DNA from 3 places in the Paenibacillus ihbetae genome. Region 2 is predicted to be linked to each of the others. Evidence: a T-box and tRNA genes for the amino acid it is inferred to sense, from the RefSeq annotation. Region 2 holds a T-box; the other regions hold tRNA genes.
What was found. A T-box is a leader RNA that pairs with one kind of tRNA and senses whether it is charged. The one in region 2 lies ahead of BBD41_RS02345 (glutamine--tRNA ligase/YqeY domain fusion protein), so its partner is inferred to be a tRNA-Gln.
Positions count from the first base shown of each region.

Region 1: it has a tRNA-Gln gene. The T-box ahead of BBD41_RS02345 (glutamine--tRNA ligase/YqeY domain fusion protein) is inferred to sense a tRNA for this amino acid. The anticodon was not compared.
Region 3: it has a tRNA-Gln gene. The T-box ahead of BBD41_RS02345 (glutamine--tRNA ligase/YqeY domain fusion protein) is inferred to sense a tRNA for this amino acid. The anticodon was not compared.

Region 1 covers NZ_CP016809.1:4,014,361-4,018,622, reverse strand. The annotation lists gene ppc (phosphoenolpyruvate carboxylase) at 1-1,300, opposite strand, end outside; tRNA gene BBD41_RS17810 (tRNA-Gly) at 1,579-1,652, opposite strand; tRNA gene BBD41_RS17805 (tRNA-Pro) at 1,727-1,800, opposite strand; tRNA gene BBD41_RS17800 (tRNA-Arg) at 1,815-1,891, opposite strand; tRNA gene BBD41_RS17795 (tRNA-Gly) at 1,895-1,969, opposite strand; tRNA gene BBD41_RS17790 (tRNA-Leu) at 1,975-2,058, opposite strand; tRNA gene BBD41_RS17785 (tRNA-Lys) at 2,073-2,148, opposite strand; tRNA gene BBD41_RS17780 (tRNA-Gln) at 2,215-2,289, opposite strand; tRNA gene BBD41_RS17775 (tRNA-Val) at 2,337-2,412, opposite strand; tRNA gene BBD41_RS17770 (tRNA-Glu) at 2,417-2,491, opposite strand; tRNA gene BBD41_RS17765 (tRNA-Thr) at 2,530-2,605, opposite strand; tRNA gene BBD41_RS17760 (tRNA-Asn) at 2,609-2,684, opposite strand; rRNA gene rrf (5S ribosomal RNA) at 2,695-2,811, opposite strand; rRNA gene BBD41_RS17750 (23S ribosomal RNA) at 2,949-4,262, opposite strand, start outside.
Region 2 covers NZ_CP016809.1:539,709-543,970, forward strand. The annotation lists gene BBD41_RS02340 (pentapeptide repeat-containing protein) at 1-256, shown strand, start outside; gene BBD41_RS02345 (glutamine--tRNA ligase/YqeY domain fusion protein) at 322-2,016, opposite strand; T-box leader at 2,094-2,367, opposite strand; gene infC (translation initiation factor IF-3) at 2,432-2,920, opposite strand; gene BBD41_RS02355 (GNAT family N-acetyltransferase) at 3,045-3,488, opposite strand; gene BBD41_RS02360 (elongation factor G) at 3,789-4,262, shown strand, end outside.
Region 3 covers NZ_CP016809.1:4,215,699-4,219,960, reverse strand. The annotation lists gene BBD41_RS18780 (PspA/IM30 family protein) at 1-112, opposite strand, end outside; gene BBD41_RS18775 (PspC domain-containing protein) at 114-605, opposite strand; gene BBD41_RS18770 (PspA/IM30 family protein) at 608-1,282, opposite strand; gene BBD41_RS18765 (hypothetical protein) at 1,353-1,652, opposite strand; tRNA gene BBD41_RS18760 (tRNA-Leu) at 2,081-2,160, opposite strand; tRNA gene BBD41_RS18755 (tRNA-Arg) at 2,168-2,241, opposite strand; tRNA gene BBD41_RS18750 (tRNA-Cys) at 2,253-2,326, opposite strand; tRNA gene BBD41_RS18745 (tRNA-Gly) at 2,338-2,412, opposite strand; tRNA gene BBD41_RS18740 (tRNA-Gln) at 2,421-2,495, opposite strand; tRNA gene BBD41_RS18735 (tRNA-His) at 2,514-2,589, opposite strand; tRNA gene BBD41_RS18730 (tRNA-Trp) at 2,610-2,683, opposite strand; tRNA gene BBD41_RS18725 (tRNA-Tyr) at 2,691-2,776, opposite strand; tRNA gene BBD41_RS18720 (tRNA-Thr) at 2,781-2,856, opposite strand; tRNA gene BBD41_RS18715 (tRNA-Phe) at 2,875-2,950, opposite strand; tRNA gene BBD41_RS18710 (tRNA-Asp) at 3,017-3,093, opposite strand; tRNA gene BBD41_RS18705 (tRNA-Met) at 3,123-3,199, opposite strand; tRNA gene BBD41_RS18700 (tRNA-Val) at 3,229-3,304, opposite strand; tRNA gene BBD41_RS18695 (tRNA-Glu) at 3,371-3,445, opposite strand; tRNA gene BBD41_RS18690 (tRNA-Ser) at 3,462-3,553, opposite strand; tRNA gene BBD41_RS18685 (tRNA-Asn) at 3,559-3,634, opposite strand; rRNA gene BBD41_RS18680 (23S ribosomal RNA) at 3,842-4,262, opposite strand, start outside.

The DNA of each region.
Region 1 (4,262 bases), 3.1 Mb from region 2:
TGTGCAAAATCTCAGCCATTGCATTCTCATGCTCTTTGCTGTGCTGTCTTATATCCAGGGTTGCGGTATGGAAGCCAAACAACTCGACCTGGCGAATCAGCTTCTGGATATACGTATCGGCGACATAGTCGGCAAAATGGAAACGCAGGCTGCGGTCGATGATCTTCAAATCCTCAATGAATTCCTCCGGTGACTGGTAGCGCTCGCTGCCGGTCATGTCGTCATCGAGAATATGGCTGATTTTGGCGAGCATATATACGAGTTTAATCCGATACGGCTCTTTCTCATTGTGCCAAATTTCCATCTTCTTCAGCGTGACGTTTTGGCGGTCCTTCTCAATGGATGCAATCAACTCGTCGGATACGTTGACAATGGTCGAGCTGAAGCTGAGATACTTCATGAAATCTCGCAGGATCCGTTGGTATTCACGGATGGCCAATTTACGCTGCATCTCAAGGGTTTTCCAGGTCACGTCCGCCGTCACCGAAGGATTACCGTCCCGGTCTCCGCCGATCCACGATCCGAAACGCAGATACGTCGGAACATGCCAATGGTGGCCCGGATAGTACTTGTTCAGGCAACGCTCCAGCTCTTGATAAACCTCTGGCAGAATGTGAAACAGTGTTTCATGGAAATAATACATTCCGTTACGAACCTCATCCAGAACGGTCGGCTTACGGTCGCGAAGCTCATCGGTTTGCCACAGCGTGATTACTTCATTCAGAAGCTTCTCCCGAAGCTGTTCTCTTTCGCGGAATGTTAATGTTGGGTTGTCTAGCAGCATCACATCCTCGGCGATCCGTTTATGGATGTCGAGAATGGCTCTGCGCATCGCTTCAGTAGGGTGAGCTGTCATGACCAGCTCAAGGGATAGATTTTCGAGAATTTCTTGAACTTCTTCAAAAGGGATGTTGCGTTCTTTCAGATCCTGGACCGCACTTTCAATGGATCCCGGCTGAACGCCTTCACCAGCGGAGCGCTCATAATCGCGTTTCCGGCGGATGCGGTGATTCTGCTCTGCGATGTTAACCAATTGGAAGTAAATCGCAAATGCGCGGATCACCTGATGGCGAATGTCCGGTTCCAGCGTGCTGATGATTCTTTTAAAATCTGCGAACAATTCAGGAAGAAATACGGATCGCAACGATTTGCTCGTTTCGCGAATTTTCTCAACTATATCTAGAAGCTCGTTGCCACCTTGGTGGACCAGAACTTCTCCAAGAATATTGCCAAGGAACCGTACATCTCGCCGCAGCAGATTGTTGGAATTACTCTTTGCGGTTACTGTAAGTTCAGTCATGCTACTCCTCCCATCTCAAAGCCCTTTTTACGCGGTTTATCTCTAGAACATAACGCCTTCCTAACATCATACAATAAATGCGGGCGAAAATCTTCACTTTTCAACCGAAAAAATTAGCCAAATCGACAAAATTCATTCCCTTGAAAAGCGCCAACATCCCATATACGACAAGCCCTGAAGCCTTTGGCAAGCCTCTTTCTTTACTACATTAACACTTCGCAGAAACATCGTGCGGATATGTAAAAAAACATCACACATGGTGATGTCCTGCTAAATTATGGAGCGGGTGATGGGAATCGAACCCACGCTACCAGCTTGGAAGGCTGGAGTTCTACCATTGAACTACACCCGCATATCAACCCGCAAAAGTGAGACTAAGCTTTGAAGCATACGCCGATTGCTTTTGCGGGAACAAACTTAAGCAAATCGGGATGACACGATTTGAACATGCGACCCCCTGGTCCCAAACCAGGTGCTCTACCAAGCTGAGCTACATCCCGATATGAACTTGAAATGGCACGCCCTGAGAGATTCGAACTCCCGACCTTTTGATTCGTAGTCAAACGCTCTATCCAGCTGAGCTAAGGGCGCAAATGGAGCGGACGACGGGAATCGAACCCGCGACCCTCGCCTTGGCAAGGCGATGCTCTACCGCTGAGCCACGTCCGCATATATGGTGCGCGTGGAGGGACTTGAACCCCCACGTCAAAGACGCTAGATCCTAAGTCTAGTGCGTCTGCCAATTCCGCCACACGCGCACAAGATAAAACACTGGTGAGCCATGAAGGACTCGAACCTTCGACACCCTGATTAAAAGTCAGGTGCTCTACCAACTGAGCTAATGGCTCGCATTCAAGGCGTCGCCGAACCCTCGGTTCACCTCAAAGCTAATCTTCACTTAATTGAAGTGAGAATGGCTGGGGATATAGGATTCGAACCTATGCATGACGGAGTCAAAGTCCGTTGCCTTACCGCTTGGCTAATCCCCAATATTGTTCATGTTACTAGCATGTCCAATTCGAGACTGAAACATGAATGGTGGAGGCTGAGGGGATCGAACCCCCGACCCTCTGCTTGTAAGGCAGATGCTCTCCCAGCTGAGCTAAGCCTCCGTGTTGGTGACCCGTAGGGGATTCGAACCCCTGTTACCTCCGTGAAAGGGAGGTGTCTTAACCCCTTGACCAACGGGCCACATGTTCAAGCTGCTTCTAAGTTGCTAAAAGAAAATCTGGAGCTTCCAACCGGGATCGAACCGGTGACCTCATCCTTACCATGGATGCACTCTACCTACTGAGCTATGGAAGCAGGTGGCTCCCCGAACAGGACTCGAACCTGTGACAACTCGATTAACAGTCGAGTGCTCTACCAACTGAGCTATCAGGGAATATGTATTCGCTTGGCGGCGTCCTACTCTCCCGGGACCCTTCGGTCCAAGTACCATCGGCGCTGGAAGGCTTAACGGTCGTGTTCGGTATGGGAACGCGTGGAACCCTTCCGCCATCGCCACCAAACGATTCAAGGTGGTTGATCACCTGAAAACTAGATACGAAACGTCTTTGCGTTGATTAGAATCCGTAGCATTTCCCCAAAGTACTCCTCCGATGCAAAGCGTAACGCTTTCGAAGTGAGTTTTCTTTCAGAAAACTTGTAGGATAAGCCCTCGACCGATTAGTATTGGTCAGCTCCATGCATTACTGCACTTCCACCTCCAACCTATCTACCTCGTCGTCTTCAAGGGGTCTTACATACTGGGAAATCTCATCTTGAGGGGGGCTTCACGCTTAGATGCTTTCAGCGCTTATCCCGTCCGTACGTAGCTACCCAGCCATGCTCCTGGCGGAACAACTGGTGCACCAGCGGTACGTCCATCCCGGTCCTCTCGTACTAAGGACAGCTCCTCTCAAATTTCCTACGCCCACGACAGATAGGGACCGAACTGTCTCACGACGTTCTGAACCCAGCTCGCGTACCGCTTTAATGGGCGAACAGCCCAACCCTTGGGACCTACTTCAGCCCCAGGATGCGATGAGCCGACATCGAGGTGCCAAACCTCCCCGTCGATGTGGACTCTTGGGGGAGATAAGCCTGTTATCCCCAGGGTAGCTTTTATCCGTTGAGCGATGGCCCTTCCATGCGGTACCACCGGATCACTAAGCCCGACTTTCGTCCCTGCTCGACTTGTAGGTCTCGCAGTCAAGCTCCCTTATGCCTTTGCACTCTTCGAATGATTTCCAACCATTCTGAGGGAACCTTGGGGCGCCTCCGTTACTCTTTAGGAGGCGACCGCCCCAGTCAAACTGCCCGCCTGACACTGTCCCCGTACCGGATCACGGTACCAGGTTAGAACCTAGATACGATCAGGGTGGTATCCCAACGTCGCCTCCACACAAGCTGGCGCTCATGCTTCAAAGGCTCCCACCTATCCTGTACAGATCGTACCCAAATCCAATATCAAGCTGCAGTAAAGCTCCATGGGGTCTTTCCGTCTTGTCGCGGGTAACCTGCATCTTCACAGGTATTAAAATTTCACCGGATCTCTCGTTGAGACAGCGCCCAAGTCGTTACGCCATTCGTGCGGGTCAGAATTTACCTGACAAGGAATTTCGCTACCTTAGGACCGTTATAGTTACGGCCGCCGTTTACTGGGGCTTCGGTTCACAGCTTCGGATTACTCCTAACCGCTCCCCTTAACCTTCCAGCACCGGGCAGGCGTCAGCCCGTATACTTCGCCTTGCGGCTTCGCACAGACCTGTGTTTTTGCTAAACAGTCGCTTGGGCCTTTTCACTGCGGCCCCCTCGGGCTATTCACCCTACCGAGGCACCCCTTCTCCCGAAGTTACGGGGTCATTTTGCCGAGTTCCTTAACGAGAGTTCTTCCGCGCGCCTTAGAATTCTCTTCTCGCCTACCTGTGTCGGTTTGCGGTACGGGCACCTTCACCTGACTAGAGGCTTTTCTTGGCAG
Region 2 (4,262 bases):
GATCGGCGCTAAGCTAAATGGCGCAGATCTTCGTTATGCCAATCTGAGAGGGGCTTATCTCATCGCAGCTGATCTGCGGGGCGCGGATCTGAGAGCAGCCGATCTGATCGGCGCGGATTTCCGGGATGCAGACATTCGTGGAGCCAATTTGACCGGGTGCCTCTTCCTAACCCAAGCCCAGGTCCAAGCAGCCGTCGGGGATGCAAGCACGAAGCTCCCGCCTTCGTTGACGCATCCGCAGCATTGGTCTGCCTAATTCGATACCGATGGCATGCTGCACTATAACTAGCGTGCGCAGAGCTTAATGCATGGCATACATGGTTATTTCAATATATCGCTGTTTTGCCTCTTCCACGAATCCTTCAGCGGAACAACACGGTTAAACACCAGCTTCCCCGAATGGGCGTGCTTGTTATCGAGACAGAAGTAGCCGTGTCTGATGAACTGGTAGGTTTCATGGGAGGAGGCATTTTTCATGCTTGGCTCAAGAATGGCCTTCTCCACTCGGATCAAAGATGCCGGATTCAGCAGCTCCTTCCAATCGTTGCCGGATTCCTCGAGAACAGCGGACTCCTTCAGAAGGCGGTCATACAGATGCAGCTCCGCAGGAACCCCGCATTCCTTGGACACCCATTGAATCGTCGACTTCACTTTACGCGCATTGAACCCGCTTCCGCTTCGTGTCAACGGGTCATAGGTGCAGTACAGCTCGGTAATTTCACCGGTCGCCGGATCCTTTACGACATGCTCGCAGCGGATAAAGTAAGCCCCCTTCAGCCGCACCTCCTGCCCCGGCGACAGCCGGTGAAATCCGGCGATCGGGTTCTCCATGAAATCCTCCCGCTCGATCAACAGCTCTCTGGTGAACGGGACTTTTCTAGTCCCCAGAGACTCATCGCCTTCACGGTTCGGCAGCACAAGCATTTCCTTGCGGTCCGCCGGAAAATTCGTGATGACCACTTTAAGTGGATGCATGACGGCCATGGCATTGATGGCCCGCATCTTCAAATCCTGACGGACATAATGCTCGAGCATCGCCGAGTCCACGGTACTTGGATTTTTTAGCGCGCCAAGCTCTTCGAAGAATCGACGAAGCCCTCCCGGAGTCACGCCTCTTCGTCGCAATCCTTGCAGCGTCGGCAGCCTCGGATCATCCCAGCCGTCGACATAGCCTCCTTCAACCAGCTCCCTTAAATATCGCTTGCTTGTGACCGTTCCCGATACGTTCAGCCGGCCGAATTCCCTCTGCTTGGGAGGCTCGGAAATTTCAAGCTCCCTGAGTACCCATTCATAAAGCGGGCGGTGATCTTTGAACTCAGCCGAGCATAGGGAATGCGTAATCCCTTCAATGGCATCCTGGATCGGATGGGCAAAGTCATACATCGGGTAGATACACCACTCTTTTCCGGTTCGATAATGCTCAGCATGGATAATCCGGTACAGTACGGGATCCCGCAAATTAAGATTGGGTGATGACATATCGATCTTCGCCCGAAGCACCTTCGAAGCGGCTGCATGCTCTCCATTCTTCATCTGCTTGAACAAAGACTCGTTTGCTTCCACCGTCCGGCCTCGGTATGGACTATCCTTCCCCGGCTCGGTCAGCGTGCCGCGGTAAGCAGCCATCTGCTCCGGACTAAGGTCACAGACATAAGCCTTGCCCTTGCGGATCAGCTTGATCGCGGCCTCGTATATTTGCTGCGAGTAATCCGATCCGAAGCAGACCTCCGGCTTCAATCCGAGCCATTCGATATCCCGCTTGATCGCTTCCACATATTTAACGTCTTCCTTAAGCGGATTCGTATCGTCGAAGCGCAGATTAAATCTGCCGCCAAACCGTTCGGCAATCGAATGGTTAACATGGATGGCATAAGCGCTTCCGATGTGAAGGTAACCGTTCGGCTCAGGCGGGAACCGCGTTGCGATCGGCCTGCTGTACACACCGCCCGCGATATCCACCCGCACGATATCCGTCAGAAAATCAGTCATATCCGCGTTCTTTTTGTCAGTGCTCATGGTTATACCCTCCTCCTATTTGAAATGTTCAAACCAGCGGCGGAACGACAAAAAAATCCCGCCTCCAAGACAATTGCCTTGGGGACGAGATTTGATATCGCGGTGCCACCCCTATTTGCCGATATTTCACAATACCGGCCTTATCAGGTACGGCCATCGGCTGACGGCTTATACCCTAGCTCTATAACAGGAGCTCCTGTCGCACCATCTACTGTATGCAATACACATGCACAAGTTCCGATGCGCCGCTCAGAGGCTTGGTTCAACGAACGGTATCCCGCCCCTTTTCAGCTTGCCGGGGCTCTCTGTAGGGAATCCTGAATCATCTACTCTTCTCTTCATCGCGTTTACAATTTGAATTATAGTATCATCAAAGAACGCAAAAGTAAATCATGGAATGGCATGCCTGCGGCAATTACACCGGAAGCAGCTTAACTGTCGCCTGCTTGCCGCTAATCTGGATGCCGGTTTCCTTCGTGCCCTTCCCGGCGAGGTCCTGGATTAACCGTTCCAGGAGCTTCCGGGCGGCATCGCCCTCCTTGCCCTGAATGCGGATGATCGGCTGGACCGCCTTGCCCGATTCAAGCAGCCGCTGCATTTGGGACAGCTTGGTGTCATAGTCATAGTCCTCGATATGTACGGTCAGGCGAAATTCTTTTACTTTGACAGGACCGTCAGCCTGCTTCTGTCCCCTCTTCTCCTTCACGGCCTCCTGCTTGGCCATTCCGCGGCTGACCAGCTTGCATGGCGGCGGGCTGCTGAACAGCGAAGTGCACACTAAATCCGCCTTGTTCGCTTTCGCCAGCGCTAGCGCCTCGTCTCTTGACATGATGCCGAGATCCTCGCCGTCCAGTCCCGTCAGCTCAACCTCGCGCGCTTTTATTTTTTCGTTCATCAACAACATCCGGTGGCCTCCTTCAAATCCTTCCCTGTACGTAAGGATAGCATATCATATTAGGCAAAAAAGATCGCCCAAGCATATTGCTGGAACGAACCTGATCCGAAGGGCAGATGCGTACGGTAATTTCTCAGCCGGCAAACGTATATTTTGCCATCTTATCCCCCCAAGGCGCGATCCCCGCTTCACGAAAACCGATCTGGAGATATAATTTCTCCGCCCGCTCATTCTCTTTTTTATAACAAAGCATCACATGCTTCGTCCGATCCGGCGCGCTGCGAATCTCTTCCAGCACCAGCCGCAGGGCCGGCTTCGCATAATGCAGTCCCTGATAATGCTCATCGATCATGAACCGGTAAATCCAATAGTTATCATCGTAGGTATGGACCCCGTACATGACAAAACCAACCATGTCCTCATCATGATATATGGCCCTTGTCCGGAATCCATCCATAAACTGCGCCTCCGCGATGGAGTATAGGTTGGGTGCAATCCACTTCACTTGCTCAGCCTTCGGCTTGAGGCGGATGCAGTCCTCCCAGTTGTTTTTATTGATCGCATGAAGTGAAATCATACGCAAGACTCCTTTTTATCTGGTGTATGGGTCTATCCTAATCCAAACCGGGAAGCCGTTCACGGTATTAATCAGATATAACTAAACAATTCACTTGGAAACAGCATATCCGTGCTGCGCGATTATGAAGCAAGGGAATGATTCATTATACATGTTTTCGCCATATGCCTGAGTACGGTTTACTGGATAAACTATTAGTAACTTTATTGAAAATGGAGGCGGTATTGATGCGGCAACTGAAACAGAATGCGCAATCGAAAGGAACGATCACAATGAATTTAATAATGAGGGCTGCTATATATGAAGAACATATTGAATATCGGGGTGTTGGCCCATGTTGATGCCGGCAAAACGACATTAACCGAACAGATTCTCTTTAAAACAGGCGTGATCAACCGAGCCGGCTCGGTTGATCAGGGCAATACAACGACCGATTCGCTCGATATTGAGCGCCGTCGGGGAATTACGGTCAAATCCGCGGCGGTTTCGTTTATGCTGGGAGAATTGAAGGTCAATTTGATCGACACGCCCGGTCATGCGGATTTTATATCGGAAGTCGAGCATTCGTTAAGCGTTCTGGACGGCGTTATCCTGGTTATTTCTGCCATTGAAGGCGTGCAGGCACAAACAAGGGTGCTGATGCAAACGTTAAAGGAACAGGGTATCCCGACCATTTTATTTATAAACAAGCTCGACCGGATGGGTGCGGACTACCGCAAAGTCTGCAGCATGATCCGTCAGCGGCTGAGCGGGAACGTGTGCGAGATGTCGGTC
Region 3 (4,262 bases), 2.9 Mb from region 2:
CTTCCATGTCGCGCAGATATTGGTTCAGCATTACAATCGGGTCCTCTACCTTATCCAGCAGCTCATTCACCGACGCCTTTGTCATATCTTTAATTCTTTTAAATACTCCCATGTTACTTATCTCCCTTCTCATATTCCGATAGTTTTTTCTTCAACTCTTCAATTTCTTTTTGCAATGCCTTCTTCTCGATGTCTTGCATCATCGAATCCAGACCGGAATCGGAGGATACGGTATTTCGGGGACCATAGCCTGGATCTGGCCGGCCGGGGCGATCATATCTCGGTCCAAAGCCGCCTCCTTCATTCGGATATCCTTGACGACCATAGTTATCGTTATAGCCGTTATATCCGGGTCCGGGTGCATCATTGAAGCGATATCCTCCATGTCCTCCATGAGGTGCGTATGGATCGTGATAATACGGCGGCTCTTTGGAAACAACCAACGACGCGATCAGGTAAATTAATAGTGTTGTACCGCCAGTGAAAAAGATACTGACTACAAATATAATTCTGAGGATGGTCGATTCGACTCCGAAATGATCGGATATGCCGCCGATCAACCCGGTAAACATTTTGTCTCGGGTAGAACGGTACAATCTACTCATGGTTACTCCTTTCCGCTGTCATTCAGCTTTTGCTTCAATCGGGCGAGTTCCTTCTCGAGCACGGAAGAGACGGTATTGCCTGCCTGTTCCACGTACTCTTGGCCCATCCGGCGTAAATCGCGCAAGCTTCTGGCTTCAAGCTCCCAATCGCTGATGCGATCCTCAAGCCGGTTGAACATCCTTGGAACATCTTGACCGCCGTATGCGCCGGTACGTTCATTCATCTTCTGCTGCAGACGGAGAGTCTCCATCCGGGCAACATAGTACTGTCGCTTGCTGTATACGGTTTGATACTCCATGCGGAGCTCTCCGAGCTGCTCTTCAATCTCTCTCAGCGACTCCAGGCTGGTAGATAACAAGCCCTGGTATTGTTCAATCTTTTCTTCATAGATCAGCTTCTCTTGAAGTGCCAGCTTGGCCAGATGATCCTCACCGGCCTTCAACGCAAGCAGCGCTTGCTCCTCACGCTTATCCCGCATGGTCTCGGCTTGGTCAACCTGCTGTTTCAGCTGCCGAGAGTGAGTTTGGCATTGCTGCAGAAGCTTCTCGGCTTCCGTGATGTCTTGTCTTGTCGAATGAAGGAACTGATCGATCAATCGAACCGGATCCTGACTCTGTTCGAGTCTTTCGTTCAAGGTTGCAACGGTAATGTCTCGTATCCGTCTGAAAACACTCATTTAGGTTTAGCCCTCCTCTTCTATCAACTTCTTATCCTTAGCTTCAGCTGTTCGTCATCCTGTATCGCCATTAGTAGCGCGGTCTTCCCTTCTTGAATCGGGACACCCCGTAGATGATCAGGATAATACCGAGTACCGGACCGATGAGCCAAGACAGCTTACCCATCAACCAGATGACGCCGATACCAAGAATAATCCACCCGATCAGAGCGTTGCCTCGCCGAATTCCGTAATATCCTAAAGCAATCATCAGGACGGGAAGCAAAAGACTGAACAACCATCCGAGCAGAGGAGCGAATACACCCAGAAGAATCAAAACTCCTAGACCAATCAGCAGGAGACTTAATCCGTTTCCTCTCGAATATCTCATTTATACACCGCCTTTCTGTCGTTTGATCGTTGTTTATGTGTTCAACCTTATGACTCTATTCTAGGTAATTTCACGTTTCACTAAAACGGACTGCGGACGGTTTTTGCACCTAGACCTAAGTCGGGGCCCTCTATAGACCTGCGTCCAAACCGTTCCTGGCCCATTAAAGCAGCCCGAACTTCCTACTACTCTTATGGCATTCAGACCTTGTCCAATCCATCCAGACGGCGTCCATTCCATCCGGACCGTATTCGATCCAGCCAAGAACGTGTTCATTCATTCAAAACCGTGTTAGCCGAGCCCGACTTTCCGCTCCAAAGCGTCTAATCCGGTCGAACGTGATCTCACCAGCCGATCATAAGACGATAAGACGAGAAACGCAAAAAAGGAATGCAAGACGATAATCGTCTTGCATTCCTTTTGGATGATGCCGGTGAAGGGACTCGAACCCCCACGGTTTCCCTCACGATTTTGAGTCGCGCGCGTCTGCCAATTCCGCCACACCGGCATAAAAGCGTGCCCTAAGAGATTCGAACTCCTGACCTTTTGATTCGTAGTCAAACGCTCTATCCAGCTGAGCTAAGGGCACAGAATAGTGAATGGAGGCGCCACCCAGATTCGAACTGGGGATAAAGCTTTTGCAGAGCTGTGCCTTACCACTTGGCTATGGCGCCAGAAATGAAAATGGAGCGGACGACGGGAATCGAACCCGCGACCCTCGCCTTGGCAAGGCGATGCTCTACCGCTGAGCCACGTCCGCAGAAATCATGGCTGGGGATATAGGATTCGAACCTATGCATGACGGAGTCAAAGTCCGTTGCCTTACCGCTTGGCTAATCCCCAATATGATTTTTTGTAATATGGGGCGATCGATGGGACTTGAACCCACGAATGCCGGAGCCACAATCCGGTGCGTTAACCCCTTCGCCACGACCGCCATATTTATTAAGTTTCGATTGGCAGGGGCAGCAGGAATTGAACCCACACTAACGGTTTTGGAGACCGCTGTTCTACCTTTAAACTATGCCCCTATAAAACTGGTGGAGGATGATGGATTCGAACCACCGAACTCGTAAGAGAACAGATTTACAGTCTGCTGCGTTTGGCCACTTCGCTAATCCTCCATAGTGGTGCCGGCGAGAGGACTTGAACCCCCAACCTACTGATTACAAGTCAGTTGCTCTACCAATTGAGCTACACCGGCGTATGCAATTGTGAAACATGGTGGCTCGGGACGGAATCGAACCGCCGACACGAGGATTTTCAGTCCTCTGCTCTACCGACTGAGCTACCGAGCCTTACGCTCTTCGTGAACTTCGACGAATCCCATATCGGACACTCATCTCATCCCAAAAGTTAAAAAATGGCGGAACTGACGGGATTCGAACCCGCGATCTCCTGCGTGACAGGCAGGCATGTTAGGCCTCTACACCACAGTTCCACGAGGCACTATCGCATATGCGATATAATTGGTTGCGGGGGCAGGATTTGAACCTGCGACCTTCGGGTTATGAGCCCGACGAGCTACCGAACTGCTCCACCCCGCGTCATTATAAAAGGGTTACAATGTTATTTATGGTGGAGGCTGAGGGGATCGAACCCCCGACCCTCTGCTTGTAAGGCAGATGCTCTCCCAGCTGAGCTAAGCCTCCGCAACAAAGCGATTTCTATCATACCAGATAACCGGCAACAAAATCAAGTCTTTTTTAAAGAAAAGATGGTGACCCGTAGGGGATTCGAACCCCTGTTACCTCCGTGAAAGGGAGGTGTCTTAACCCCTTGACCAACGGGCCATGCTTTAAATAATAGTGGCGGAGAGAGAGGGATTCGAACCCTCGAGACGCTTTTGACGCCTACACGATTTCCAATCGTGCTCCTTCGGCCAACTCGGACACCTCTCCATAAATGGCTCCCCGAACAGGACTCGAACCTGTGACAACTCGATTAACAGTCGAGTGCTCTACCAACTGAGCTATCAGGGAACATTATTCAATTCAAGTGATGGTTTGATCACCTGAAAACTAGATACGAAACGTCTTTGCGTTGATTAGAATCCGTAGCAATGTCCCTTCAGATCCTCAGATCTTTCCGGGCCCCGCCAAAGTAATCGGAATCAGCTGCGAAGCTCTTCTTCACTTTGGTGGGTTTTTGTCTATGCTTCCGTAGCGAGCTTTCTTTCAGAAAGCTTGTAGGATAAGCCCTCGACCGATTAGTATTGGTCAGCTCCATGCATTACTGCACTTCCACCTCCAACCTATCTACCTCGTCGTCTTCAAGGGGTCTTACATACTGGGAAATCTCATCTTGAGGGGGGCTTCACGCTTAGATGCTTTCAGCGCTTATCCCGTCCGTACGTAGCTACCCAGCCATGCTCCTGGCGGAACAACTGGTGCACCAGCGGTACGTCCATCCCGGTCCTCTCGTACTAAGGACAGCTCCTCTCAAATTTCCTACGCCCACGACAGATAGGGACCGAACTGTCTCACGACGTTCTGAACCCAGCTCGCGTACCGCTTTAATGGGCGAACAGCCCAACCCTTGGGACCTACTTCAGCCCCAGGATGCGATGAGCCGACATCGAGGTGCCAAACCTCCCCGTCGATGTGGACT